3 regions of the Vibrio sp. nBUS_14 genome follow, and region 2 is predicted to be linked to each of the others. Evidence: predicted binding sites of a transcription regulator. Region 2 holds the regulator's gene; each other region holds the start of a gene.

Region 1 (8,039 bases), 1.7 Mb from region 2:
AAAAGCCAAGTATAAATGGCCTACAAAAGAGAAAAATGAAGTGTTTACCCTGACTCAATTCGAGCTTGATAGACTGCTTTCTGGCTTCACGATTATCGGCCATAAACCCGTTCAAATAAACGATGTTACAATGACTTAATCGATAATAAAGCCTTATCTGCCAAGCGTTAACAGCATGATTTTAGTATAATAAATGCCATGAAAAAGACGCCAGATATCAACCCAGAAAGCCAAGATATTGCCAAGCTACAAGCGATGGTGAAAGCGCTGATGGCGTCAGAAAACCAATGGAAACAAGAGCGTCAATCTCTGCTTGAGCAACTCAAACTTGCTTTCGACCGCCAGTTCGCAAAACGCTCGGAGGCGTTAAAGCCTTACGATGAATCTCAAGGTGACCTCTTCAACGAAGTGGAATGTGAAGCCGCTAAGGGAGAGGTGGTTGAGGTAACAACGACCACAACGAAGAAGCGTGGTAAACGCAAGCCACTTCCAAAGACTTTGCCTCGTGAGGTTATCGAACTCGATTTAGACGACCATGAAAAACAGTGTGCATGCTGCCAACATAGTCTGCATAAAATCGGTGAAGACCGCAGTGAGAAACTTGAGTTCTCACCAGCCGTGCTCAAAGTGCTGGAATATGTTCGTCCTAAGTATGCTTGTCGTCAGTGCGAGCAAACTGAAGACAAAAGCCACATCGTTCAAAAGCCAGCGCCCCAGAGCATCATCCCTAAAAGCTTCGCGACAGAAAGCTTGCTAGCCAACATCATCCTTGGCAAATATCAATACGCAATGCCACTGTACCGCCAAGAGTCGCTGTTTACCCAGTCGGGTATCGAGCTATCACGAACCACGATGGCAAGGTGGGTTATCCAAGTCAGTGAGAAGTTCACACCGCTGTATGCGGCCTTGAAAGAGCATCTACTCCAACAAGTGGTGGTTCAGGCAGATGAAACGCCGCTCAATGTCCTCAAAGAAGATAAACAGTGTTATATGTGGCTCTACTGCTCGGGCGCAGACTCGCCCGACGCTGCACTGCCGAATGTAAAGAATATCGCCTTGTACGACTATCAAAACAGTCGCGCGAGGGCATGCCCTGTTGCCTTCTTGGGGGATTACAGTGGTTATCTGCAAACCGATGGCTATGGTGCCTATGATGGTCTTCATCACGTAACCAATGTTGGTTGCTTGGCACATGCACGGCGTAAGTTCATGGATGCTAAGAAGCTTCAAGGTAAAGGTAAGTCAGGCAAAGCAGATAAAGCGCTAGCCAAAATCCAGAAGCTCTATGGGATAGAATCGCGCTTAAGAGGTGCGACTGTCGAAACACGAAAAGCAGAACGTCAACTGCATGCCAAGCCGATACTGGATGAGCTGTACGAGTGGATGACGACTCAACAAGTGCTAGCGTCTAGCTCGCTGGGCAAGGCGATAAAATACACGCTCGGCCAATGGCCGAAACTTATCCGCTATATCGATGACGGTCATTTATCTATCGATAATAATCGTGCTGAACGCGCCATTAAACCGCTGGTCATTGGCAGAAAAAATTGGCTCTTCTCGAACACACCAAATGGTGCTGATGCGAGCGCGATGCTTTACAGCATCGTCGAGACGGCGAAAGCCAACGGCCTTATCCTCTACGACTACATGGTCAAGTGCATGAAAGAGCTAGCGAAAGCTGAGCCTGATATCGATGCGCTCCTACCTTGGAACTTCAAACATTAACAACATCGCCTCGTGGGTTCATGGGGCGTTTACATTAAAATCTAGAATTGGCTGCGGAATGACGGATAGAAAGTGCAGATACAGCAACAACCTTAAATACTTTGTTCATTTCTTTAATCCTTTATATAAAATCGGCTTTATTATTAGAGATACCTAACAGTCAATCAAAGTTAACTGTCAAGTAACAACAATCCTATTTAGAAAACATATACATTGACACTTATTTATAAATAAATGAGGCACAGTGAGGATAAGATCACGAAAATTGATATAAATGACACTAAAAAAAATGGTATTTACTTATTTACACTAGTAGATATAAAACTAGTTTTACACTTAATCCTTTTATTTTTGCACGGCATTAATTTTCATAAAAGACAACTTAGTTAAAATAGTCAAAAAATAAAGGATAGCAATAAACACTTATTTAACTAAGGTTAATTGTTATATAGATCATCGTATTGCAATATAGTCTCAAAAGTGAAACAAGTCGGGATTAATCTCACATTGTAATATAAATTAAGCATTACCGTTTCTTGTGTTATCCAATTAAAACAAGGCGTCTATAGAGTATTAAAAATGAGACAAGTAGAACCCACCAATTAAGTTAATTCCTACACTCATAAATGCCCGCAAACTAAATAAGGAAAAGAGAATTATATTGCAGACTGACACCTTCGTGGGCAGAGCGCTAGATAGGCAGATGCAGCGATTTAAACACTCATACGATAGCTTATACACCTGTCTAAGAAAATGAATGCGCCTCTAACTCTAACCCTAACCCTAACCACAACTACAACTACAACTACAACTACAACTACAACCACTAGAGCAAACCGCAAACAAGGTCGTTCGCGGTAACTTCAGTACAATTCATAAAGCCGGGATAGAAAGAAGAAAACAGACAGAAGGGTTCTAAGAAATAGTCACAATTGGATTTTAACGCACACCTATCGGCTCGATTGAATAGTAAACCACCGTTTTACGGCAATTTATTTGTGATCTGGGTTGCACGCGTACCGCATACTATCAGATACTGAACAAAACTAACCTTCAGCCACAGTAAACGGCTCCCGCTTGCTGTTCAGGAAATTCAATGAGTTCAGATAATCAGTCGACCTACTTCTTTTTCGATTACGAAACATGGGGCGTTAGCCCAGCGAAAGATCGCCCGAGTCAGTTCGCCGGTGTTCGTACCGACCAAGATTTCAACATTATCGGAGAGCCTTTAGTTATCTACTGTCAGCCTCCTGCTGATTATCTTCCTGGACCTGAAGCCGCATTAATCACTCGAATTACGCCTCAGAAAGCTATGTCTCAAGGCTTACCTGAGCCTGAGTTTATCGCTAAAATTCATGCTGAGCTTGCTAAGCCAAATACGACGAGCCTTGGATACAACAGCATTCGATTCGATGATGAAATAACACGATACACCTGTTATCGCAACTTTATTGACCCATATGCTTGGAGCTGGCAGAACGGCAATTCACGTTGGGATTTACTCGATGTGATGCGTGCCGTCCATGCACTGCGCCCTAACGGTATTAACTGGCCAACAAACGATGAAGGTTTTCCAAATTTCAAACTGGAACATCTATCGGTGGCAAACGGCATCGAACACGAAAACGCGCACGATGCTATGGCAGATGTTATTGCGACTATCGAACTGGCTAAGAAGTTAAAGGCCGCACAGCCTAAGATGTTTGATTACCTCTACAACATGCGTCATAAGCGCAAGTTGAACGATTTAGTCGACATCGTAAACATGACGCCTTTAATGCACGTTTCTGGCATGTTTGGTCGTGATTGTAATTACACAAGCTGGGTAGTGCCGATGGCATGGCACCCAACCAACCAAAATGCGGTTATTGTGGTCGACCTAGCGAAAGATCCAAGTCCGTTACTGGAAATGGATGCGGATGAACTAAGAGAAAGGCTTTATACCAAGCGCAGTGAGCTTGCTGAAGACGAACTACCCGTACCAATCAAACTGGTACAGCTCAACAAGTGTCCTATTCTTGCGCCAGCAAAAACGCTCACCGCTGAAAACGCAGAAACGATCGGTATCGACCGTCAACAATGCTTGAAAAACCTAGCCCTATTGCGTGAACATCCAGAGATCCGCGAAAAGCTGATCGGTTTGTATTCACAAGAGCGTGAGTACGAGAAAAGCGCCAACGTAGACACACATCTTTACGACGGTTTCTTCTCACCAGCAGACAAAACCGCTATGAACATCATTCGTGAAACTGACCCGAATAACTTGGCAGCACTGGACATCACTTTTGGTGACGAACGTATTAAGCCTTTGTTGTTCCGTTACCGTGCTCGCCATTTCCCATGGACGCTAGACGAAGCTGAACAACTCAAATGGGCTAACCACTGCCGTGAGTATTACGAGAGTCGTTTAGAGGATTATATGTTGAACCTCGAAAACCTCGCGCATGAACACGAAAGCGACGAGAAGAAAATGGCTATCTTAAAAGCGGTTTATCAGTACGTAGAAAAGTTAGCTAGTTAATTCATAATCAAGAGACGCGACACTTTGAAAGAAAGATTGATCAAACTCGTTTACTGCTTAATCTCCTTCACCTTAATCATAGGTGCTCTCACTGCAGGCAACGCGTTACAACAATATCTAGAGACCTCAATCCCAGGCAGTATTTTTGGCATGTTGATTCTGTTTACTGCCATGGTGATTGGTATCGTTCCTTCGCACTGGGTGCAGCCCGGTGCCAGTTTGATTATTCGTTTGATGATCTTATTGTTCGTCCCAATCAGTGTTGGGCTAATGGATCACTTCGATATGCTTATCGCCAACGCACTGCCAATAATGGCGAGTGCGGTCGGTGGAACGCTGATCGTATTGGTATCTCTATCATGGTTCTTAGACCGCTTGCTTTCGAGAGGTAAATAATCATGTGGATTCTACTCACTATCGTGGTGTTTTTGTTTGCTCGTTGGGTCAGCCAGAAAGTGAACTCACCATTGTGTAATCCGTTACTGATCAGCATTAGTATCATTATTCCTATCCTGTTGTTCTTCAAGGTCCCTTTCGAGATCTATTACGCAGACAACACTTGGATTACTTACATGCTTCAGCCTGCGGTTGTGGCACTTGCTTACCCTTTGTATGAGCAGTTACCTCAAATTCGAGCTAATTGGCGCATCATTACCTTTGCTTGCACGCTGGGCAGTGTAATGTCGATGACCACGACAGCATTGATTGCTGTCGCCTTTAAAGCAGACCTGAGCCTTATTGCTAGCCTGCTAGGTAAATCGGTCACCACACCGATTGCAATGGAAGTATCGAGCCACCTTGGCGGTGAAGCAGCGATTGCAGCGATTCTGGTGTTAATCGTTGGTCTGTTCGGAGCCATCTTTGCTTACCCTATCTATAACCTGATTGGAATTAAAAGCCCAATCGCAAGAGGTTTAACCATGGGCACGGTATCTCACGCTTTAGGTACCGCTACGTGTGCTGAAAAGAACCAAGAAGATGCGGCATTCAGTTCGTTGGCGTTGGTTCTTTGTGGGGTTATCACTTCAATTATTGCACCTAGCGTATTTTCAGTGGTGATTTGGCTCTACTCTTAACCAATCAACTCTGACATTATTTTTATAAGATCATGTAAGCCCAAACATCACCTGTTATTTCAGCGTCTGTTTGGGCTTTTTCGTCGCCATTATTCAGCGATAACGGTCCCAACTAACCTTTGATTTGCGATATCAACGATGATTTTTGTCATTGCAATCGATTTCATCTGTGACCTCACTCTAATTATGCAAACCAATGTAACAACAACAACTCAATAGTGATCATAATCACAGAAAAATCCTGAGCATTGCATAGAATTAAAGCCTAAGGTCAATTAAGGATTCAACATGAACAGTCGTATTACCCTGGCGCTGGAAAGTGCTCCAACATCAATGAAAGCGCTTTTGAGTGACATCGTATTAGCAGACAACTTTGACGCCACTATCTCTAAAGAGCAGTTGCAAAGCTTGCTGGATGCGAGCGGTCTTTCTGATAAAGAAGTTCGCCTAGCTTTACTGCCAATCGCAGCAGCATACTCCTATGCGCCTCTTTCTGAATTCTATGTTGGTGCCATCGTGCGTGGCCTATCTGGTCGCTTATACTTCGGTGCAAACTTGGAGATCGCAGGTGCTCAACTTGGTCAAACAGTTCATGCTGAACAATCAGCCATCAGCCACGCTTGGATGAAGGGTGAAGAAGGCCTTTCTGACATCACTATCAACTTCAGCCCTTGCGGTCACTGTCGCCAATTTATGAACGAATTGACGACGGCAAAAGAACTGAAGGTTCAACTTCCACAGCGTGATGAAATGTCACTGCAGGAATACCTGCCAGATTCTTTCGGCCCTGCTGATTTAGGTGTGACAACTGGCTTGATGACAAAGCTGAACCACCAGTACACAACAGATGAAACGAGCCCTGTTGTTATAGACGCTTTAGCTGCATTGAACCGCAGCCACGCTCCTTACACTAAAAACCTAAGTGGCGTTTCACTACAACTGACAACTGGCGAAATCTTTACGGGTGCTTACGCCGAAAACGCAGCGTTCAACCCGAGCCTACCACCTCTACAAGTGGCTTTAATTCAGCTGAAATTGGCTGGCTTCAATTTTAAACAAATTGAAAACGCAGCTTTGGTTGAAATGGCCGATGGTAGCATTAGTCACCTAGCGGATACGCAATCTACATTAGAAGCGATTAATCCCGATATTCCAGTGACTTACTTAGCAATCTAAGTACATTTAATTAACAAAAACTCAAATAAGCAGCCCTATTTAACGGTGCTGCTTTTTTATGCTTGTAATTAACGCAGCAACCTAAGCAAACGTTTGCTTTTGTCATTTAAACAAGTATGATCGCCCCGTTTTCAATCACTCGTTCAAAAGATCGGAAGGAATTTCTATGTTTGGTACCGCTACTCTTGAAAATGCTACTCGTGTACTTCTATTAGGTTCAGGTGAACTCGCCAAAGAAGTGGCTATCGAGTGCCAACGTTTAGGTTTAGAAGTTATTGCTTGTGACCGTTATGCAAACGCGCCAGCTATGCAAGTCGCACATCGCAGTCACGTATTGGATATGCTAGACGTTGACGCTTTAGAAGCCATTATTGAACTAGAAAAACCAGATTATGTGGTACCGGAAATCGAAGCGATTGCCACCAGCAAATTAGTAGAGCTAGAAGCAAAAGGGTTGAATGTCGTTCCAACTGCGAATGCAACCAAGCTAACGATGAACCGCGAAGGCATTCGTCGTCTAGCCGCAGAAGAGTTGAAACTGAGCACGTCTCCTTACCGCTTTGCAGACACCTTCGAAGATTTCTCAGCCGCTATTGAATTCGTGGGTATGCCTTGCGTTGTGAAACCAGTCATGAGTTCTTCAGGCAAAGGCCAAAGCGTTATCAAAACAGAAGGTGATATCCAAAAATCTTGGGGTTACGCACAAGAAGGCGGTCGTACTGGCGCGGGTCGCGTAATCGTTGAAGGCTTCATCGATTTTGATTACGAAATCACACTGCTTACCGTTCGTGCAGTCGACGGTGTTCACTTCTGTGCACCAATTGGCCACCGCCAAGAAGACGGTGACTACCGTGAGTCATGGCAACCACAAGTGATGTCAGACAACGCTCTGAAAGCAGCGCAATACACGGCAGAGCAAGTAGTTAACGCACTAGGCGGCCACGGTATCTTCGGTGTTGAACTGTTCGTTAAAGGCGACCACGTCGTCTTCAATGAAGTCTCCCCTCGCCCACACGATACTGGTTTGGTAACTTTGATTTCTCAAGACTCATCGGAATTCGCACTACATGTTCGCGCATTTACGGGTTCGCCAATTAAGTCGATTATTCAATATGGTCCATGTGCATCAGCGGTTATCTTAGGCCAAGGCACATCAACGAATATCCGTTTTGAAGGCCTTGTAGAAGCGCTAGACGCACCACAAACGCAAGTCCGTCTGTTTGGTAAGCCTGACATTGATGGTCGCCGTCGTCTTGGTGTGGCGTTAACTCGTCGCAACAGCACAGAGACAGCGATCGAAGATGCCATTGAAAGCGCGGCAAAAGTAAAAGTGATTTACTAACCAGCTATTCAATTCTGAACAATCACGACTTCAAATCTGAATAATAAAAAAGACGGCTATCGAGCCCGTCTTTTGTTCCTTTTAGCTGTTGCGCTAGCTGTTAGCTATTGGCTTAAAAGCAAACTCAGCTTAAGCGTCAGACTCAATCAAATACACTTCTTCACTGAATCGAGACAAACCTTTCTTCGCAATCTTAGGG
Region 2 (8,039 bases):
ACAGGCTGATGGCTGCTGACTCTATGTCCAGCCTCTTCCTTTCTAATCCAAATTACTAGCTTGCTAGAACCTCTAACAAGGAGTCACCATGACGCCCGATCTACTCTTTAAATCACTATGGGACGATTATATTCACAGGCTGTGTCCATCGGCTGAGAAAGTGCATCACTTGCTGAAAGAAGACGAAGCTCTGATTAATGATCACATTGCACTGCGTACTTTCAATGTTGCACCGCTAGGTATTGAAACATTGGCTAAACCTTTCTTTGAGTTAGGTTACAAGGCGTGTGGCGATTACTTATTTGAGAGCAAGAAGCTAGTGGCTAAGCACTACGAGCACCCAGATCCAAACCAACCAAAAGTGTTCATTAGTGAGTTGAAAGTAGAAGAGTGTTCAAGTGATCTGCAACAGATTGTTGCTAAGTTGGTTGAGCAAGTTGACGCAAGTAAGCTTCAAGGCCATGAATTCTTGTTTGGTGGTCGTCTTTGGGATTTGAATTTCGCAGATTTCCAAGTGCTAGCAAAAGAGAGTGAATACGCTTCTTGGCTCGCAGCTCATGGTTACGGTGCAAACCACTTTACGGTGAGTGTTAATCAACTCGACGCTTTTGATGAAGTGCAGTCAGTGAATGATTACCTGAGCGAGTCAGGCTTCACGGTCAATGCGTCTGGTGGTGAGGTTAAAGGCTCTCCAGAGGTCTTATTAGAGCAATCATCAACAATGGCAGACAAAGTCCCAGTTTCATTTGTTGAAGGCAATGAGATGATTCCCGGTGGTTTCTATGAGTTCGCTAAGCGTTATGCGATGGCCAATGGTGAGCTTTATACAGGATTCGTTGCAGCATCAGCGGATAAGATCTTCGAAAGCACCAACGGTTAAAGAAAGATACGAGCATGTGCTTTGCCCTAGAGATACGGTTACGCTTCGCTTCGAAAGTGTTTGCGCTTGGAAGCAGTAACTGTCCCATTCGTATCTTGTATCTTGTATCTTGTATCTTGTATCTGCTCTCTAGACCTTGGAAAACAAAAAAGCCACCAAATTTGCATTTGGTGGCTTTCAAATTTTTGGCTCAGCTAATCGAGATTAACGAGTGCCGTATACCACGATAGTCTTACCGTGTGCAGAAATTAGGTTCTGCTCTTCAAGCATTTTCAAGATACGTCCTACTGTCTCACGAGAACAACCAACGATCTGGCCAATCTCTTGACGAGTGATCTTGATTTGCATGCCGTCAGGGTGAGTCATTGCATCTGGCTGTTTCGCTAGGTTAAGTAGCGTTTGAGCGATACGACCTGTTACGTCAAGGAACGCTAAGTCACCAACTTTTTGGCTAGTTACTTGTAGACGGTTTGCCATTTGCGCTGAAAGGCGCATTAGGATATCTGGGTTCACTTGAATAAGTTGACGGAATTTCTTGAACGAAATTTCAGCTACTTCACAAGGAGATTTTGCACGAACCCATGCAGTACGCTCTTGGTCTTCTTCGAAAAGTCCAAGTTCACCGATGAAGTCGCCTTGGTTTAGGTAAGAAAGAATCATTTCCTTACCTTCTTCGTCTTTAATAAGAACAGCCACAGAACCTTTAACGATGTAGTACAAGGTTTCTGCCTTTTCACCAGCATGAATCAAAGTACTTTTTGAAGGGTACTTATGAATATGACAGTGTGAAAGGAACCACTCTAATGTTGGATCGGTTTGAGGTTTACCTAGAACCATAATATCTCACTTCCTCTGCAGGGTATGCTTGCCGCTTTCCGTATTTTAGCTAAGCCTGAATTGACTCAGTTAGGATAAGAGCACTCGTTGAGTGCTGCAAGCTATCTTGTGTCTCGTTTAAGAATAGTATCCTTTTTCAGGTACTATTTCTTGATTTTAATCGTGGCCAAGCTACGATTTTTTACGCAAAATTGTGCACATGATCACGGTATGAAAAGTAATCAACCAGAATGTCGTTTTGTTAACCTATTTTTCCGGTTTCGATGAGTTGTTGCAAGATTGGCCTTACAATGAGCTCCATAGCAAAACTCATTTTGCCTCCTGGCACTACAAGCGTGTTATGACGTGACATAAATGAGCCATCAATCATAGCCAAAAGATAAGGGAAATCGACGTTTTTGATACCGCGCAAACGTATAACCACGAAGCTTTCGTCTAAACTTGGAATCCCTTTGGCGTTCAGTGGATTCGATGTATCTACGGTTGGAACACGCTGAAAGTTGATATGAGTGCGCGAAAACTGCGGGGTAATGTAGTTAAGGTAATCATCCATTGAGCGAACAATCGAGTCCATCACCGCTTCGCGAGAGTGCCCACGATCGCGTGTGTCACGAACGAATTTCTGGATCCACTCCAAGTTTACGATAGGTACCATGCCGATCAACAGGTCGACGTATTGCGAGACGTTAATGTCTCCATCGACTACACCACCATGAAGGCCTTCATAGAACATCACATCCGAGTTTTCAGGGATCTCTTGCCATGGCGTAAAGGTGCCAGGCATTTGGTTGTAAGGAACGGCTTCATCGAAGGTATGTAGATAACTGCGGACTTTGCCCGTGCCTTCATTACCGTATTGACGGAAGAACTCTTCTAATGCGCCAAAATCGTTAGCTTGTGGACCAAAGTAGCTGATGTGCTTACCTTGTTCGCGTGCCTTACGGATCTCGACATCCATCTCTGGTCGAGTGAAGCGATGGAAACTATCCCCTTCAACCCAAGCTGCCTTCACGTCCATCATATTGAACATTTTACGGAAGGCTTCTGAGGTAGTGGTGGTGCCGGCTCCAGATGAACCCGTCACTGCAATAATTGGATGTTTAGCGGACATGACAACCCTTGTCTTTTGAGTAACTTACTTGTTAGCAATCGTTTACCACTATAACACGGCTCCTGTATGAGCGCAGCTTAGAAGCATTTTGTGACTTGAATATCAACGGTTTCATGGAGCTCAGAAAACACGATGCTGACTTCCTTTGAGGCTAATTGATGTTTCACTTGGTCAATCTTGTTTTGCAGTGAAACCTCTACGTCACCGTAGTCTGTGCCTTCACGCAGCACGAATTCTTTAATGAGGTTTTCCAGCGTTTCTGGTGCGATGTCTTGCCATGGGATGATCATAAATACTTCTCTCTTTTATGTTCATGGATATGTTCATTAATAGGTTTATTGATGTGTTGATCAGTGTGTCTACCACTCAGCCCTTAACAAAGGCTTCGCCATTATGCCGAATCTTGAATACTTTCATAGTAGGCGGGTAATGCTTCTTCTAACCAAAACCTTGGTTTGAGCGTGCTACCAGTAATGAACCCCACATGGCCGCCTTTTTGAAACAGACGATAATCGATATTGTCCGGTAGAACGAATTTTGGAATTACATCATCGGTCATGAAAGGATCGTCTTTCGCATGAATGATCTGTGTGGGCAGTTTAATCCGATTCAATTTAGGCAATGCAGAACATTGGGCATAGTAGTCCTGAGCATTCTTGAACCCGTGCAGAGGCGCAGTAATCCGTTCATCAAACTCATACAGCTTGTCTATCTTCTTAATGGTTTCGGCGGTGATACCGAGCTTTTCTTGCAGCAGCTTAATCTTTTTCAAGGCATTAGATTTGAGAGAGTTGAGCAGGTACTTTTTATAGAGCTTAGAGAAACCTCGCTCAATACGACTAGAGCAACAAGCCAGATCAAAAGGTGCAGAGACAATCGTCGCCGCCGACAGCAATGGGTCGTCCGCGTACTCAGCCAAATAGTTCGCCAGCATGTTACCGCCCAAAGAGATACCAACCGCTACCTTAGGGTTATTGGGGAACTGGGCGTGTAGATGTCTTAGGAAAAAGCGCGCATCTTCGACTTCACCTGAATGGTAAGCGCGAGCCAAGCGATTGGGCTTTCCGCTGCAGCCTCTGAAGTGCATCATCACTGATAGCCAGCCATCTTTAGCAAAGGCATTCATCAGTCCGTTGGCATAAGGGCTTTCAAAGCTTCCCTCTAAGCCATGGAATAGAACGAATATCGGCTTGTTACTTCGAACCTCATTACTTGGGGTGTCACCCTCTAGCGTTTCGCTCCAAGCAAGATCGAGAAAGTCACCGTCGGGTGTTTCTAAGGTTTGCCATTGAGGGTCAAACAATGCCTGCTTTCTAATAAACCGTGGCACTAAGGTTTGTAAGTGCGGATTCGATAAACCAGCGGCTGCGGTAAATATTGTCATAAAACAGTCCATGCTTCTTTTATGGGCTTTGTAAAGTATTGAGCTTTTGGCGAAACGCCCACGTTTTTATTTGAGCTTGGTTGATTCTCGGTATAAGTGCAAGGGTTTCACTGATACGGGTTACAAAAACAGGGCGTAGGTAACTAGTTGAATATTTTCGAGATTGAGCTTCAAACATATTGCCAATCATGCGCGCCAATCCCGTGTGAAAATGAAGAGCGATACTACCAAGGTAAGCTTGGATCTTGATTGAAGATAAGAGAAAGTAAACGCGTTAGGGTTGAGGTGCTGGTTCAGAAAAAGCGTCGTAGAGGTTTTCAGCCCCCAATAAACGACAGTATTGAAAAGCGAGTGGTGATTGCTGGTTAGCCGTAAGCTGAAGAGAGTTAATGCAGTCGACGAGATCAGATTGCTGTTGCTTCTCTAACTGAAGTTCAAATTGGAGAGCTTCACGGTAGAGGGAATCGACGACTTGAGGTTTGAGGTGCTTACGCAGCTCTCGATAGCTATGAAGCAGGGTTTCAGAGCGGCTTAAGCACTGTTGTACCTTGTGCCACTCTTCTTCGGAAAAAGACAATTGTTGCTCATCAAGCCATTTGAGAAGCAGCAGTAGATTGACGTTGCCGTGGAACTGGTTTTGCAAAGCTAGGCACGCATCCTTTACACCGCGCACACTGTAATACTGAAGGCTAAATTGCCATAGTCGTTCCAGTGTTAGTGATATTGGGGCGTGCTCTGGGCTCATAAGCTATCCATATCCTGTTCCATCTGCTCAAGCTCTTCTTGAGTGGACATCCAATCTATTTCAACTTCTTCTAGCTGTGACTTACTGCTCGCTTGTAGAGCGAGCACTTTGTTCAGTTTAGCCTTATTTTCAGCTTCATACAGTGAAGTGTCGGATAATTCTTGCTCGGCTTCTTCAAGAGCCTGCGTCAGCTTATCCATTTGCTTTTCAAATTGAGTTAGCTTTTTACGAAGTGGTGCAGTTAGTTTTCTGAACTCGGCCTCTTTGCGTTTCTGCTCTTTTTTCGCAGCTGCACTGTTGGTGCCGTCTTTCGCTGGTACCAATGCTTGCGCTTCTTTGCGCTCAACTTTTTGTTGTTCAGTTAGCCACTTGTAGTAATCGCTTAGGTCACCATCAAACGGTGCCACTTGGCGATCATGTACTAGATATAAGTCATCGGTGGTAGCACGCAGTAGGTAACGGTCGTGCGATACGATAATCATCGCGCCTTCGAACGTCTGCAATGCAAAAGTCAGCGCCTGACGCATGTCGAGATCCAAGTGGTTAGTTGGTTCATCGAGTAGCAATAGGTTAGGCTTTTGCCATACCAGTAGCGCCAATACCAAACGCGCTTTTTCACCACCTGAGAATGGCGCCACTTTATCCAGTGCTTTTTCACCTTGGAAGCCAAAGCTACCTAGGTAATCACGCAGTTGTTGTTCTGTGTGCTTAGGCGCAATCTGCATCATGTGTTGCAACGGTGTTTCTTCTGGGTGCAGCGTTTCTAATTGGTGCTGTGCGAAGTAGCCAATTTTAATGCCTTGCGAATAGCTCAGTTCACCGCCTTGCTGCTTCAATTCACCTGAAAGCAGTTTTATGAGCGTTGATTTACCTGCGCCATTTCGACCAAGTAGACCAATTCGGCTACCCGGAACGAGATTTAGGCGAATCTTTTCTAGTATAAGATTGTCGTCGTAGCCTGCAGATACCTCGTCCATCATCATGATTGGGTTTGGTAGCGCATCTGGCTCTCTGAACTCAAAGCTGAATGGGTTATCAAACTGAGCAGGTAACACTTGTTCCATTTTCTCAAGCGCTTTAATACGGCTTTGCGCTTGGCGAGCCTTTGAAGCTTTGTAGCGGAAACGGTCAATGTAGCTCTGCATGTGAGCCATTTGCTTCTGCTGCTTCTGGAACATCGCTTGTTGCAGAAGCAGCTTTTGCGCTCGTTGAGTTTCAAACGATGAGTAGTTACCCGTGTATTCGTTAAGCTGTTGGTTTTCAACATGGACGATACGGTTGACGATAGGGTCTAAGAAGTCTCTATCGTGCGAGATAAGCACTAGCGTGCCCGGGTAGGTTTGTAACCAGCGCTCTAGCCACATTACTGCGTCTAAATCCAAGTGGTTGGTAGGCTCATCAAGCAGCAATAAGTCACTGCGACACAGTAGAGCTTGCGCTAGGTTCAAACGCATACGCCAACCACCAGAGAACTTAGTCAGGTTCCATGTCATTTGTTCTTGGCTAAAGCCTAGGCCATCCAACAACTCGGCAGCGCGTGCCTTGATGCTGTAACCACCAATGGTTTCGATCTTGCCGTGGATCTCTGCGACCAAGGTGCCGTTGTCAGCTTTTTCCGCTTCCTCTAGTTGATCTTCAAGGCCTCGGTATTCACGGTCGCCATCGATCACGTATTCAATTGCTGTTCTTTCTAATGCAGGCGTTTCTTGAGCAACCCAAGCCATTTCCCAATGAGCTGGTTTGCTGAATGAGCCTGCATCAATAGACAGTTCGTCCTTGATTAAGGCGAACAGCGTAGATTTACCACAGCCGTTTTTACCAACCAAACCGATCTTGTCGCTAGGGTGAAGAGTTGCAGATGCTTGGTCAAGGAGTGGCTTACCGCCGCGTAGCAATTGAATATCGGAGAAAGTAATCATATAGAGATAGCATAGAAATTAGAGGTGAACAGACGCCTGCATAGTAGGCTGAAAACAGATAAAAGTCGATCACAATGCAATTTGCGTTATGATGCCAATAACATATTAATAACTTTTGCTTAAATTCTTGTGGCCTTGCCACCGTTTAGCCTTCAAAGGAATGTTTCAAAGGAATGAGTAATACTCCCTCGACAGACAAAGTCGTGCCAAAGGTGTTGATCATCTACGCACACCCAGAGCCGCAAACTTCTATTGCCAATCAGATGATGATTAAAAAGATAGAGTCGCTTGGTCATGTCAAAATTCATGATCTCTACGCCATCTACCCAGACTTCTTCATCGATGTGCCTTATGAGCATGAATTACTTCTCGAGTACGATGTGATTGTGTTTCAACATCCTCTGTTTATGTATTCCTGTCCCTCATTATTAAAAGAGTGGTTTGACCGCGTACTGGGTAAAGGTTTTGCGTTTGGTGAACAAAGCGCGCTTAAGGGTAAACACTGGCGTAGCGTTATCACAACCGGTGGTAAAGAAGAGGCGTTTGGTGCTGCAGGCTATAATAAATATCCATTACAAGAGATCTTGCAACCATTCGAACTCACCGCTGCTTTGTGTCAGATGCACTGGATATCACCTTTAGTTCTACATTGGGCAAGAAACGTCTCGGATATGACGCGTTATCAACACGCGGAAGCGTATCGAAACTGGTTGCGAGACCCGCTACAATATATAGGAGCGAATGATGGCTCTGACTAACGATTTTCTACAAAGTAGCGTTATTTTTTTAGCCGCTGCTGTGGTCGCGGTTCCTATCGCGCAGCGAGCTGGCTTAGGCTCAGTACTTGGCTATCTATTAGCTGGCGTAGCGATTGGTCCTTGGGGGCTTGGTTTAATCAGTGATGTCGAAGCGATTCTGCATTTCTCCGAGTTCGGGGTGGTACTGCTGCTCTTTCTCATCGGTTTAGAACTTAACCCTAAAAAGCTGTGGCAGATGAGAGCGCCGATTCTCGGATTGGGTGGCGCACAAGTGTTGATCACTACTCTGATTATTACCGCCATCGCCTGTATGTTCGGATTAACTTGGCAAACCAGCCTGGTAATAGGTATGGGTTTAGCGCTGTCTTCGACCGCTATTGCTTTACGCGTTATTGAAGAGCGAGA
Region 3 (8,039 bases), 220 kb from region 2:
GCTATAGCGAAACTGGCGTAACCTTGCCTTTTGAGCCAAACCACTTCATTCAAGTGAATCAAAAGGTCAATCAACAGATGGTCACTCAAGCGATTGAATGGTTGGAGCCTCAAGCTGATGAGCGAGTGCTCGACTTGTTTTGTGGCTTAGGAAACTTCAGCCTACCTATCGCACAGCAATCTGCGTTTGTTGTGGGTGTTGAAGGTGTCGATGAAATGGTTCAACAGGCAACGTCTAACGCAGCTTTGAATCAATTAAGTAATACAGAATTCTTCCAAGCGAACCTTGAAGAAGAGCTGTCTTCACAACCTTGGGCAAAAGAAAGATTTGATAAAATCTTACTTGATCCAGCACGTGCAGGAGCGAGTGGGATCGTTGATCAAATTTCAGGGTTAAGAGCGAAGCGTGTGGTTTATGTTTCGTGTAATCCTGCTACTCTAGCTAGAGATTCAGAGAGCTTGGAAAAACAAGGCTACCAATTGGCTAAGCTAGGCATGTTGGACATGTTCCCTCATACCAGTCATCTCGAATCGATGGCTCTCTTTATTAAGGCTTAGAAGTCCTTAAATAAGGCTTAAAAATGTATTACAAAGGTGCGGGACTGCCTGCACCGATATCAATATGAGTCGAACTAATGTGGAACCAGTTAGTCATATTGAATTGGGTATAAAACATAATAACTAGGAAGGCATGATGGTTGCGGTACGAAGCGCACATTTAAACCCAAGCGAACAGTTTGAGCTAGATAATTGGATTGCGTCACTGAATCAAGACGCAAAAACCTCGAATAAACTGACCAAAGTTTATCGTCACTGTGAAGAGCTATTAAAAGATCACGAGCAAGGTGAACTTTTGCTTTGGCGTGGTCGCGAGATGATCGAAATCTTGGTCACCTTGTCGATGGATCGCGCTACTTTAGTTGCGGCACAACTCTTCCCTGTCGTATCAAGCGGTGTTTTTGAGCGTGAAGCGTTTGAAGAAAGTTACGGAAAGGAAACCGTAAAGCTGATTGATGGCGTGGAAGAAATGGCGGCTTTGGGCCAGCTAAATGTGACCCTTGAAGGCAGTGCAGCCTCGGGTCAAGTCGATAATGTTCGACGAATGCTATTGGCAATGGTGGATGATTTCCGCTGCGTAGTCATCAAACTAGCAGAGCGAATTTGTAACCTCATAGAAGTGAAAAAGGCTCCTGATGCTGTGCGCCGTGCGGCAGCAAAAGAGTGTGCCAACATCTATGCGCCTCTAGCAAACCGTCTTGGTATTGGTCAGCTAAAGTGGGAAATTGAAGATTACGCTTTCCGCTACCAACAACCAGATACCTATAAGCAGATTGCTAAACAGCTGTCTGAGCGCCGTATCGTGCGCGAACAATACATTACTGACTTTGTCGACGATCTCACGTCAGAAATGAACCGTTCAAGCATCAATGCTGAAGTCAGCGGTCGGCCAAAACACATCTACAGTATCTGGCGTAAAATGCAGAAAAAAGGCTTAGAGTTTGATGAGCTTTTTGACGTGCGTGCGGTGCGTATTATCGCAGACCAGCTGCAAGACTGTTATGCCGGCTTAGGTGTGGTTCACACCAAATATAAACACCTACCCAGTGAATTTGATGACTACGTGGCGAATCCTAAGCCAAATGGTTATCAGTCGATTCATACCATAGTTCTTGGCCCTGAAGGCAAGACTATTGAAATTCAGATTAGAACCAAGCAGATGCATGAAGACTCTGAATTAGGCGTTGCTGCGCACTGGAAATACAAAGAAGGCGCATCTAGCGGCGTACGCAGTGGCTACGATGAGAAAATCACCTGGTTGCGTAAGCTTATCGACTGGCAAGAAGAGATGTCGGATTCTGGCGAAATGCTGGATGAAGTCCGTAGCCAAGTCTTTGATGACCGTGTCTATGCCTTTACACCACGCGGTGATGTGGTTGATTTACCAATGGGTGCAACACCGTTGGATTTTGCTTACCACATCCACTCGATGGTTGGACACCGTTGTATCGGTGCCAAAGTGGCAGGTCGAATCGTTCCGTTTACTCATAAGTTGGCGATGGGGGATCAAGTTGAGATCATCACTCAAAAAGAACCGAATCCATCACGTGATTGGCTAAACCCGACCACAGGTTTTGTTCATTCAAGTCGAGCTCGTGCAAAAATTAACGCTTGGTTCCGTGCTCAGAGTCGTGAGAAAAACCTCGAAGCTGGACGAGATATTTTAGAAGTCGAGCTAGGTAGAGTCGGCGCAACACTGAAAGATGCAGAGCAATACGCGCTGAAACGATTCAACGTCAACACTCCAGATGAGTTGTATGCGGGTATTGGTAGCGGCGATTTACGTATCAACCAAGTCGTTAATCACATCAATGCTTTGGTCAATAAGCCAACGGCGGAAGAAGAAGATAAGAAAGCGCTAGAGAAGTTGCTTGAATCTGACAATAAGCCCGCGCATCAAAGTCGCCCGAAAAAGGATGCGGTCGTTGTTGAAGGTGTTGATAACCTAATGACCCACTTGGCTCGTTGTTGTCAGCCAATCCCTGGCGATGTGATCAAAGGTTACATTACTCAAGGGCGTGGTATCTCAGTACACCGCAGCGATTGCGAACAGCTGAGTGAGCTTAACCTGCATGCTCCCGAACGTATCATCGATACCGTGTGGGGCGATGGTTTTGTAGGCTCGTATATCTTAACGCTGCGTGTAGAGGCGTTGGAACGTACCGGTTTGTTGAAGGACATAACATCCCTGTTCTTGAACGAAAAAGTCAGTGTGACGACAATGAAGAGCCGTATTGATTATAAACGTCAGCTGTCGGTGATGGATTTCGATTTGGAAGTGACCAACATTGAGATTCTGAGCCGAGTGACCAGCCGAGTCGAGCAGATCAAAGATGTTATGAGCGTAAAACGCCTCGGCTAAAATTCTCGTCATACTTGAAGCTGATGGTGTTGTTGCCTGCGCGCACTCCGGAGTGCCGGCCCAGGCTCATCACATAGACAAGCTATGCTCAGGAGTCTCGTTTGCTTGTCGCCTAGCCACAGTTTCAATTATTTAGAGAATTAGACAGTATCAACAAAGGTGAGTGGTTTTGGCTGCTCACCTTTTTTAGTTTTAGTGAAGCTTTAAATTTAACAATCAAAGACAGTGGATAGGAAGAATAGATGAATCACCCGATTGAACAACTTGAACAGATTATGACTAAGCTGCGTGATCCAGAAGGTGGCTGTCCTTGGGATTTGAAACAAAATTTTGAAACAATTGTGCCGCATACTATCGAAGAGACGTATGAGGTGGTGGATGCGATCCACAATAAAGATTGGCCAAACCTACAAGAAGAGTTGGGTGACCTGTTGTTTCAGGTGATCTTCTACAGCCAACTGGCGAAAGAGCTGGGTTTGTTTGAGTTCTCTGATGTGGTCGATGGTATTAATGAGAAGCTGACGCGCCGTCATCCTCATGTCTTTTCTGATAAAGAGTTTGCCAGTGATGAAGAAATTCATGCCAACTGGGAAGCTGAAAAAGCCAAAGAAAAAGCACAGGCAGGAAAAACTCAGGAAAGTATTCTAGACTCAATACCAAACTCTCTACCCGCACTTTCGCGTGCTACAAAAATTCAAAAGCAAGTCGCGAAATTTGGCTTTGATTGGGACTCTATTGGCCCAGTTGCCGATAAGGTTTTAGAGGAAGTTGATGAGGTATTAGAAGAAGCGCTTCAAGTAACGCCAAACGAAGATTTAGTTGAAGAAGAACTGGGTGATTTGTTGTTTGCTACCGTCAATTTAGTGCGACATTTAGGTAAAAATCCAGAAACGGCTCTCAATAAAGCCAATCTGAAATTTTCACGCCGCTTTAAAGGTGTGGAACAAAAAGTTCGTCAGCAAGATAAAATGTTGACCGATTTTTCTCTACAACAGCTTGATTCCATGTGGGATGAAGTCAAAGTGGCGGAGAAAAGATCATCAAAGCTTTTATCATGAATTGATTTGAAGCAAAAAATAAAAAATTGCAGTGTGATAGATTTCACGTTGTGGCGATAAGGGGCTTCTGGTATATTTTCATCCCGTCCAGAAGTAATCCATTTCCCTCATTCAACCAATTTCAGGTTAAACATGACGACAAATTACATTTTTGTTACTGGCGGGGTTGTATCCTCTCTAGGTAAAGGTATTGCAGCAGCATCTCTTGCGGCTATTTTAGAAGCTCGTGGTCTTAAAGTGACTATGATGAAGCTTGACCCTTACATCAACGTTGATCCAGGCACTATGAGCCCGACTCAACACGGTGAAGTGTTCGTTACGGAAGATGGCGCTGAAACAGACCTTGACCTTGGTCACTATGAGCGATTCATTCGCACCAAGATGACTAAGCGTAACAACTTCACAGCAGGTCGTGTTTATGCTGATGTTCTACGCAATGAACGTCGTGGTGACTATCTAGGTGCAACAATTCAGGTTATCCCTCACATCACTAACTCTATCAAAGAACGCGTAATCTCTGGTGCTAAAGGCCACGATATCGCGCTTGTTGAAGTTGGTGGTACTGTAGGTGATATCGAATCTTTACCATTCATGGAAGCGATTCGTCAGCTAGCAGTAGAACTCGGCCGTGAACGCGCAATGTTCATGCACCTTACTCTAGTGCCATACCTAGCAGCTGCGGGCGAAGTGAAAACTAAGCCAACGCAACACTCTGTAAAAGAGCTGCTGTCTATCGGTATCCAGCCTGACATCCTAGTTTGTCGTTCAGATCGTGTTATCCCTGCAAACGAACGTAAGAAAATTGCTCTTTTCTGTAATGTACAAGAAAAAGCCGTTATCTCTATGAAAGACGTAGATTCAATCTACAAGATCCCACAATTAATCCGTGCTCAAGGCATTGATGATCTTGTATGTACGCGTTTCGGTATCAATGCACCAGAAGCTGATCTGTCTGAGTGGGAACAAGTCATTTACGAAGAAGCTAACCCTACGGGTGAAGTGACGATTGGTATGGTTGGTAAGTACATTGAACTGCCTGACGCATACAAATCAGTGAATGAAGCGTTGAAACATGCAGGCTTGAAAAATCGCCTAAGTGTCACAATTAAATATGTAGATTCACAAGATGTTGAATCTAAAGGCACAGAAATTCTACAAGATCTAGATGCAATCCTAGTTCCTGGTGGTTTTGGCGATCGTGGTGTTGAAGGTAAGATCCTTGCTGCACAATACGCTCGTGAAAACAAAGTACCTTACTTAGGTATCTGTCTAGGTATGCAAGTTGCTCTTATTGAGTACGCTCGTAACGTTGCGAAAATGGAAGGTGCACACTCTTCTGAATTCTGCAAAGAAACTAAATACCCTGTTGTTGGCCTAATCACTGAGTGGATTGACGGCGAAGGTAAAGTTGAAGAGCGTACTGAGAAATCAGACCTAGGCGGCACAATGCGCCTTGGTTCACAGCTTTGTCACCTAGCGAAAGGGACGAAAGCTTACGAATTATACGGTAGCGCGACGATCCATGAACGTCACCGTCACCGTTACGAAGTGAACAACAATCTTCGTCCACAAATCGAAAAAGCGGGCCTAAAAGTATCGGGGCTATCTGCGGACAAGAAGCTGGTTGAAGTTATCGAGAACCCGAACCACCCATGGTTCGTTGCTGCTCAGTTCCACCCAGAGTTCACTTCAACACCTCGCGATGGTCACCCATTGTTTGCAGGTTTCGTTAAAGCAGCTGGTGAATTCCAGCGCGGCGAATTAGAAAAGTAAAAAGGAATACAGGTAGCTGCGTAAGTTGTGCTGCTACCTTTAAATTTGACATTTATATATTCAACGAGAAGGAAACATTCAATGTCTAAGATCGTTAAAGTTCTAGGTCGTGAAATCATCGATTCACGTGGTAACCCAACTGTAGAAGCTGAAGTACACCTAGAAGGCGGTTTCGTAGGTATGGCTGCTGCTCCATCTGGCGCATCTACTGGTTCTCGCGAAGCTCTTGAGCTACGTGACGGCGACAAATCCCGTTTCCTAGGTAAAGGTGTTCTTAAAGCAATTGAAGCTGTAAGCGGCCCAATCGCAGACGCTCTAGTTGGTAAAGACGCTAAAGCACAAGCTGACGTTGACCAAGTTATGCTTGATCTAGACGGTACTGAGAATAAGTCTAAGTTTGGCGCTAACGCTATCCTTGCTGTTTCTCTAGCTAACGCAAAAGCTGCTGCTGCTGCGAAAGGTATGCCTCTATACGAGCACATTGCTGAGCTAAACGGTACTGCTGGTCAGTTCTCTATGCCTCTACCTATGATGAACATCATCAACGGTGGCGAGCACGCTGATAACAACGTTGACATCCAAGAGTTCATGATCCAACCCGTTGGCGCTAAAACTCTTAAAGAAGGTCTGCGTATCGGCGCTGAAGTATTCCACAACCTAGCTAAAGTTCTTAAGTCTAAAGGCTACAGCACTGCTGTTGGTGATGAAGGTGGTTTCGCTCCTAACCTTAAATCTAACGCTGAAGCTCTAGAAGTTATCGCAGAAGCTGTTGCAGCTGCTGGTTACGAACTAGGTAAAGACGTTACTCTTGCTATGGACTGTGCAGCATCTGAGTTCTTCGACAAAGAAGCTGGCATCTATAACATGAAGGGCGAAGGTAAAACTTTCACTTCTGAAGAGTTCAACCACTACCTAGCTGAACTAGCTAACAACTTCCCAATCGTTTCTATCGAAGACGGTCTTGACGAGTCAGATTGGGATGGCTTCAAGCACCAAACTGAACTTCTAGGCGACAAGCTTCAAATCGTTGGTGACGATCTGTTCGTTACAAACACTAAGATTCTTGCTGAAGGTATCGAGAAAGGCGTAGCTAACTCTATCCTTATCAAGTTCAACCAAATCGGTTCTCTAACAGAGACTCTAGCTGCTATCAAGATGGCTAAAGACGCTGGCTACACAGCAGTAATCTCTCACCGTTCTGGCGAAACTGAAGATGCAACTATCGCTGATCTAGCGGTAGGTACAGCTGCAGGTCAAATCAAAACTGGTTCTATGAGCCGTTCTGACCGTGTTGCTAAGTACAACCAACTTATCCGTATCGAAGAAGCTCTAGGTTCTAAAGCTCCTTTCAACGGTCTTAAAGAAGTTAAAGGTCAATAATTCACTCTGAATTATTAGCTTAAAGCTTTTGAAAGCGCTCTACTTCGGTAGGGCGTTTTTTTTGCCTGTAGAAAATGGTGGAAAGAAGCTCTAGATTCTAAAGCTCCTCTTTTTTACAACGAAAGCGGTCTCAAATAAGTTAAAGGTCAATAATCTTTTTGGTTTTAAACCAACGGAATTGTTAATCTAAGCATTTTAAATGCCTCGCTTATGCGGGGCATTTTTTTGCCTCAAATTCGTCATTCCTTAGACTAACGAAGAAAGGAGTGGGGAACTTCATTGTTACCACTCACTATTCTGTCCAATAATTCCCCGACTTATTGATTCCCAGACACCACATATCTCGCACCAATAAGCTCATTATGGTATATATGTGCCTTATTCTAGTTCCTTCTTTTTCAACCGGCGAAAGGTGTTATGCGAATTTTTGCTTTAGTACTGCTCATAGTGTTTGGCTGGCTACAACACACACTGTGGCTCGGTAAAAATGGTATTTCTGATTACTACGGTGTGAACAACGAAATCCAAGTTCAGCAGCAAGTAAATGAAAAGCTTCATCTGCGTAATGCTGAGATGTTTGCGGAAATCGACGATCTACGCCAAGGCTTAGACGCGATAGAAGAGCGCGCACGTCATGAGCTTGGAATGGTGAAAGAAGGCGAAACGTTTTATCGTATTATTGGTGAGGAATCTCATTAATGTCGAACCAACTTCAAAGCGTTATTGCAGTGGTCCCCGCTGCGGGCGTCGGCAGCCGAATGAAGGCAGACCGTCCCAAGCAATATCTTCAAATTCACGGTAAAACGATTTTAGAGCACACTGTTGAGAAACTGTTGTCTCACCCTCAGGTGTCTAAAATCGTGGTAGCGGTCAGCGACGATGACCCTTATTACCCTGAATTACCGCTTA

Evidence for each region. Region 2 encodes CRP, which controls carbon source genes, mostly activating them, when cyclic AMP is high. Its sites were predicted from a motif close to TGTGANNNNNNTCACA; they were not measured.
Region 1: the regulator CRP is predicted to act here: its motif matches at 5,491-5,506, upstream of cdd (cytidine deaminase).
Region 3: the regulator CRP is predicted to act here: its motif matches at 4,010-4,025, upstream of ACMAZD_RS14790 (CTP synthase).

The regions. Positions count from the first base shown of each region.
Region 1 is NZ_CP179206.1:1,721,830-1,729,868, reverse strand. Features, by position in the region: gene tnpB (IS66 family insertion sequence element accessory protein TnpB) at 1-139, shown strand, start outside; gene tnpC (IS66 family transposase) at 199-1,725, shown strand; gene sbcB (exodeoxyribonuclease I) at 2,822-4,246, shown strand; gene ACMAZD_RS08095 (CidA/LrgA family protein) at 4,271-4,642, shown strand; gene ACMAZD_RS08090 (LrgB family protein) at 4,645-5,322, shown strand; gene cdd (cytidine deaminase) at 5,611-6,498, shown strand; gene purT (formate-dependent phosphoribosylglycinamide formyltransferase) at 6,665-7,840, shown strand; gene ACMAZD_RS08075 (thiopurine S-methyltransferase) at 7,970-8,039, opposite strand, start outside.
Region 2 is NZ_CP179206.1:3,381,934-3,389,972, reverse strand. Features, by position in the region: gene ACMAZD_RS16035 (DUF1338 domain-containing protein) at 89-880, shown strand; gene crp (cAMP-activated global transcriptional regulator CRP) at 1,085-1,717, opposite strand; gene ACMAZD_RS16025 (phosphoribulokinase) at 1,959-2,828, opposite strand; gene ACMAZD_RS16020 (YheU family protein) at 2,906-3,118, opposite strand; gene ACMAZD_RS16015 (hydrolase) at 3,220-4,212, opposite strand; gene ACMAZD_RS16010 (TIGR02444 family protein) at 4,487-4,957, opposite strand; gene ACMAZD_RS16005 (ABC transporter ATP-binding protein) at 4,954-6,876, opposite strand; gene kefG (glutathione-regulated potassium-efflux system ancillary protein KefG) at 7,050-7,634, shown strand; gene kefB (glutathione-regulated potassium-efflux system protein KefB) at 7,621-8,039, shown strand, end outside.
Region 3 is NZ_CP179206.1:3,159,848-3,167,886, reverse strand. Features, by position in the region: gene rlmD (23S rRNA (uracil(1939)-C(5))-methyltransferase RlmD) at 1-557, shown strand, start outside; gene relA (GTP diphosphokinase) at 694-2,919, shown strand; gene mazG (nucleoside triphosphate pyrophosphohydrolase) at 3,162-3,977, shown strand; gene ACMAZD_RS14790 (CTP synthase) at 4,110-5,750, shown strand; gene eno (phosphopyruvate hydratase) at 5,832-7,130, shown strand; gene ftsB (cell division protein FtsB) at 7,548-7,829, shown strand; gene ispD (2-C-methyl-D-erythritol 4-phosphate cytidylyltransferase) at 7,829-8,039, shown strand, end outside.